Magnetococcus sp. PR-3: one gene and its partner. The protein of the gene in region 2 interacts with the protein of the main gene of each other region in a pairwise test. Links are inferred from orthologs where the notes say so. Each region holds a gene or a part of one and is shown on either strand. Other genes may lie near its edges.

Region 1 (2,924 bases), on a different replicon or contig from region 2:
TCCCTTTTCAACCCTATGTCGATTTACCGACTGAGCTACGTGCACGATTATTGGACCACTGGATCTTTAGCCTAACGGGGGTTCCTTCAGTGGGGCATCGTGCCAAATATAATCTTTGGCAGCATCTACAGTTACCAGCAAAATACTGGAAAATGAATATGCGTGGTGTCACCATTCAAAGAGCGGCCCAATATCTGCAAATACACACCCAACATCATGCACCAGGAAAAAGAGGCGAGACGAACCATTGAACTTTTAACTAAGCATGCCTATCTTCTAGGTAGGCGTAAATTCCCTATCTTAAGTCGTGTTCCATTATTGGCTATAGCCAGTTTGTAATTGAGCCGATAAAGGTATGCGGATCAAATCCTTTTCCTAAACTGTTTCCCCAAACCGAACGAGGAGTTCCTTTCTTGAACGGGTTTTTTAAAAACCTCTCCCTGTGGCTGGTCATTGGCCTGCTCATCGTGATGCTGTTCAATCTCTTTAACGGCCCCCAGGGACAGACTCAAACACCTTTTTCTGATTTCACCGACCGTCTAAACCAAGGTAGTGTGGAAGCCGTGACCATTGAAGGCCATATGGTTCACGTTAAAACCTCTGATGGTGGTTCCTTCACCACCCGTGCACCAGACAACTATGATCTGACCAAAGAGCTGTTGGATCATGGTGTCAAGATTGATGTACAGGAACCTGAAGGCACCCCCATGCTGATGCAGATTCTCATCAGCTGGTTCCCTATGCTTCTGCTTATTGCCGTTTGGATCTACTTCATGCGCCAGATGCAATCTGGTGGTGGTCGTGGTGCCATGTCCTTTGGTAAATCCAAAGCCAAGCTCATGTCTGACAAGGCGGCCAAGGTCACCTTCCAGGATGTCGCAGGCATTGAGGAAGCCAAGGAAGAACTGCAGGAGGTTGTACACTTCCTTAAAGATCCCCATAAGTTCCAGCGCTTAGGGGGAAAAATACCCAAGGGCGTACTGCTGGTGGGCCCACCGGGTACCGGTAAAACTCTGCTTGCTCGTGCCATTGCGGGTGAAGCCAACGTGCCCTTTTTCAACCTCTCCGGTTCTGATTTTGTGGAGATGTTTGTTGGGGTTGGTGCTGCTCGTGTTCGGGATATGTTCGAACAGGGCAAAAAGAACGCCCCCTGCATCATCTTTATCGATGAGATCGATGCGGTTGGTCGTCACCGTGGCGCAGGCCTGGGTGGTGGGCACGATGAACGTGAACAGACCCTGAACCAGCTACTGGTTGAGATGGATGGCTTTGAGTCCACCGAAGGTGTCATTTTGGTGGCGGCCACCAACCGTCCTGATGTCTTGGATCCAGCCTTGCTGCGTCCGGGTCGTTTTGACCGTCAGGTCACCGTACCCAACCCGGATATCCAAGGTCGTACGCAAATTCTTAAAGTGCACATGAATAAAGTGCCCATTTCGGATTCCGTCGATGCTGAAGTGCTTGCCCGTGCCACCCCCGGTTTTTCCGGTGCGGATCTGGCCAACCTGGTCAATGAAGCAGCCTTGATCGCAGCCCAGCTTGATAAGCGGGTTGTGGAGATGGAAGACTTTGAGAACGCCAAAGACAAAGTGATGATGGGCAAACCGCGTAAAAGTGCGGTTATCTCTGAAAAAGAGCGTAAGACCACCGCCTATCATGAGGCTGGTCACGCCATTGTCGCGATGGCACTAGAAGGGGCGGATCCCGTCCATAAAGTGACCATCATTCCCCGGGGTCGCGCGCTGGGCCTGACCATGCAACTTCCTATGGAAGATCGCTACACCTACTCCAAGGTGCAGCTTGAACAAAATATCGCCATTCTTATGGGTGGCCGGTTGGCCGAAGAGTTGGTACTTAACCAGTTAACCACCGGTGCTGGTAACGATATCCAACGGGCCACTGACCTTGCACGTAAGATGATCTGCTCTTATGGCATGAGTGAGTCCTTGGGGCCACTTACCTACGGCGAGAATGAACAAGAGATTTTCCTCGGTCGGGAGATCACGCAGCACAAAAACATTTCAGAAGAGACCTCACGTCGCATTGATTCAGAGGTGTTCGACATTGTCGATCGCAACTACAAGCGCGCCAAAAAGATCTTGAACGAAAAGATGGATGTGCTGCACACCATGGCCCTGGCACTGCTTGAGCGCGAAACCATTGACGCGGATGAGGTCTTAAAGTTTATGGCAGGTGAACCTGCTGAGACAGCTTTAAAACCTTTGAAGAAGAAGGAAGAGCGTCCCAAAGCCGAGCCCACCCCAGCGGTGGCAGACGATGGGGGTGAAGCGGGCCAGCCGGCAGAACATGCAGCGGCAGGGAGTGTCGCAGAGGCAGAAGAGGCGGAGGGATCCACCGACACTGCACCAGAGGCATCTGAAGAGGAGGCACCGAACAACGATGCCCCTGCTAAGGATGATAAGGACGTATGACGCATTATGCCGTAATTACACCGACCATGGGCGCCTTAGGCGCCCATTTTTTTTCTGCTCAAAAGCAGGGTGAAGAGGTCCCGCCCTTCCCCCCCCTGCCCCAATTACCCATGGCCGTACGTCTCTTCCCATGGCGAGAAGATTGGGACCCTCTTTTAGCACCAGGCATGGAGAGCTTTGAATCTGGTCGACTACGCATGGCCCGGGGTTGGCTCAAAAAAGCTGACATTGAAGCGTGGCAAAATCGGCTCTTTCAAACCATTGCTCAAGAGGCTTCTCTTGCGCTTCATCACAGCTTATCCAACCTTGAAGCCCCACCGTCGCCTGTACGTTTCCGCAACCTTGCAGGACAGTTGCAGTCGTTGCCCCAGCAACGCCCCTTGGTCATGGGTATTGTCAATGTAACCCCAGACTCCTTTTCAGATGGGGGGCGCCATGCTGATACAGCGTCCGCTGTGCACCATGCGTTGGCCCTGGTGGAAGCCGGTGCGG
Region 2 (2,848 bases):
GGCTGAAGCGCCCACCGCCATGGAACGCAGCTACCCCTTACATGCCAGTGCCAATGAAGCCTTGGCCATGTGGGAAGGTCGAGTGGGGGAGATATTTACCTTCCACTATGGTTCGCAGTTCTATCGTGGACGTCTGGAAGCGGGGCAAAAAACCGTACGTCTGTTTGAGACCATGGCCTATTCACCTGAACCCCCGGCACCACGGCTGTTGATGCAAGGGATGCCCAATCGGGAGCGGTTTTTGTGGATTATAGAAAAAGCTGTAGAGCTTGGGGCGACAGAGATTTATCCGATCAAGACGGAAAAATCCTACCAAGAAGAGGCCCCTTCTTTAAAAAAACAAGGGGGATGGGGGCGTATTATTCGCCGTGCAGCGCGGCAGTGTCGGCGGGCTATTTTACCCACTGTGGGTGATCCGGTTACGCTTGAGCAGGCGATAACCTTATCAGCGTGCCCAAACCGCTTCTATCTGGACCGTGGGGAGATGCCACTTCAAGGGGTTGGGTTGTGTGGTGGAATAGAGATATTCGTTGGTCCTGAAGGGGGGTGGGGGCAAGAAGATCTGGTGCATTTTAAGCAGAACAAGATCCTCTCCCGAAATTTAGGTCCAAGGCTCCTGCGTACGGAGACAGCAGCTATCACAGCCCTCTCCTGGTTGGCTTCAGCAGACAACCCTTTACATCCCACCAAGGCTGGGAAATAATCGCTCCTTTGGTGGTACAAATTCTGGATGCTTTTCCAGTCTCTTTTAATCGTTTAAAAACCTTCATAGCAAGGAGCTTAATATGTCCTGGAACGGAAGCGGCGGAGACCAAGGTCCTTGGGGCCAGCGTCCCCAAAACCCGCAACAGCCCGATCTGGAGCAGATTCTACGTGCTGCCAAAGAGAAATTTGGTGGTGGTGGTGGTGGCAATCTTCCCGGTGGAAAGATGAGCCTGCTGTTTATCCTTGGTGTCGTCATACTTGGGTGGATGGCCACCGGTATTTATGTGGTTGCACTGGATGAGCAAGCAGTTATTACCCGTTTTGGCAAATATGTCGAAACAACAGAACCTGGTCCGCATCTCCATTTGCCTTGGCCGATCGAGACTGTTGAAGCCAAGCCTAAAGTGACGATCATTCAGAGTACTTCTGTTGGTTTGCCCAGTAACTTCAGGGGCTCACGTGGTGCTAAGGATGAGTCGAAAATGTTGACCGGTGATGAAAACATCGTCGATATCAACATGATCGTTCAGTTTAAAATTAAGGATGCTGCAGACTATCTGTTTAAGATCGTGCATGAGCGTGGTGATCCTTCGCTGGTGGTTCGTCGTGCTGCAGAAGCGGCAATTCGTGAGATCGTTGGTAAGAACAAGATTGATGAAGTTCTGACCAGTGGTAAAGAGCGTATTCAGAGCGAAACCGAGGTGCTTGTTCAGGAGATTCTCGATAAATATCGCTCTGGGCTTGAGGTCACCAAGGTGCAGTTGAAACAGGTTCAACCACCAGATCAGGTTGTACAATCCTTTAAAGATGTGGCCAGTGCTCGAGAAGATAAAGTACGTAAAACCAACGAAGCTGAAGGTTATCGTGCAGATATCTTACCTAAAGCCAAGGGTGATGCTGTTCGTATGATTAACGAAGCTGAAGCCTACAAGCAGTCTAAAGTGGCACGGGCTAAAGGTGATGTTGCTCGCTTTAATTCGCTCTATACCGCTTATCGGGATGCCAAGGATGTTACACGGACACGTCTCTACCTAGAAACAATGGAAGAGGTTATGTCGCGTGCAAACAAGGTGATCTTGGATCCAGACGCCGCCAAAGGTGTGCTTCCCCACCTGCCTTTAGACTCTCGAATTTTCGGGACCTCTAAACCGCAACCAGCTCAGCGATGAGGAGGGCATCATGACTTCACAGCTTAAAGATCATATGTCGACCGGTATACTGTTGTTACTGGCGGCTATTCTGTTGTTTCTTTCTCAGTCTGTTTTTACCATTCACCAGACCCAACAGGCTTTGGTGGTTCAGTTAGGGCAACCCAAGCGGGTGATTACTGAGCCCGGTTTGAACTTTAAATTGCCTTTTTTGCAGTCTGTTAAGCGTATGGAAAAGCGGTTGCTGACAACGGACCAGCGCCCGTCGGATGTGTTAACCCTGGATAAGAAAACTCTAAAGGTCGATAACTATGCCCGTTGGCGTATTGTTGATCCGCTCAAATTCTATCAAACCCAGCGTACCATCTCTGCGGCGACCTCACGTATTGGGGATGTGATCGACTCCAGCCTCCGTGAGGTGTTGGGTAAATATAATATGATGGAAATTGTGGCGGGTCAGCGGGCCATTCTGATGAATGATATCGCAACTTCCGCGAATGGAACCGTGCGTGGTTTTGGTATTGAGATCGTTGATGTGCGTATCAAACGAGCCGACTTGCCCAAACAGAACGAAGATTCCGTCTTCTCCCGTATGCAGACTGAACGTGAGCGTCAAGCCAAGCAGTACCGTGCTGAAGGTGATGAAGATGCACTACGTATTCGTTCAGAAGCTGACCGTCAGCGTGAAGTTATTCTGGCTAACGCTTACGAAACCTCTGAAGGGTTGCGTGGTCAGGGTGATGCTGAATCAGCCTATATCTATGCAGAGGTCTTTAACCTAGACCCCGAGTTTTACCGTTTTATCCGTACCCTGGATGCCTACAAGAAGTCCATTCTTGAAGGGAACACCACCTTGGTGATGCCTCCTGATGGTTTCTTCAGTGGTTTAAAAGGGGAAGGCTTTAACACTAAAAACCCAATGAACATGCAGTGAACGATCTATTGACCGCATTGGGGCTGGTTTTTATCATTGAAGGCATCCCCTATTTTTTAGC

Evidence for each region. The genes of interacting proteins can lie anywhere in the genome.
Region 1: the proteins of hflK (region 2) and ftsH interact in binary tests that used the Escherichia coli proteins (3 or more experiments, as listed by UniProt). The link is inferred for Magnetococcus sp. PR-3 from one-to-one orthologs.

The regions. Positions count from the first base shown.
Region 1 is NZ_JBAHUQ010000013.1:109,072-111,995, reverse strand. What follows is about bases 24-2,922. They hold ftsH (ATP-dependent zinc metalloprotease FtsH), read left to right. Parts: upstream 24-413; coding sequence 414-2,432; downstream 2,433-2,922. Other genes in these bases: folP (dihydropteroate synthase), read left to right, coding at 2,429-2,922; tilS (tRNA lysidine(34) synthetase TilS), read left to right, coding at 24-251. In the rest of the region: more of tilS, read left to right, coding at 1-23; more of folP, read left to right, coding at 2,923-2,924. UniProt on the Escherichia coli protein: Acts as a processive, ATP-dependent zinc metallopeptidase for both cytoplasmic and membrane proteins. Plays a role in the quality control of integral membrane proteins.
Region 2 is NZ_JBAHUQ010000049.1:22,301-25,148, reverse strand. The notes cover bases 7-2,829. They hold hflK (FtsH protease activity modulator HflK), read left to right. Parts: upstream 7-785; coding sequence 786-1,874; downstream 1,875-2,829. Other genes in these bases: V5T57_RS19595 (DUF2065 domain-containing protein), read left to right, coding at 2,784-2,829; hflC (protease modulator HflC), read left to right, coding at 1,885-2,787; V5T57_RS19610 (RsmE family RNA methyltransferase), read left to right, coding at 7-703. Outside these bases: more of V5T57_RS19610, read left to right, coding at 1-6; more of V5T57_RS19595, read left to right, coding at 2,830-2,848.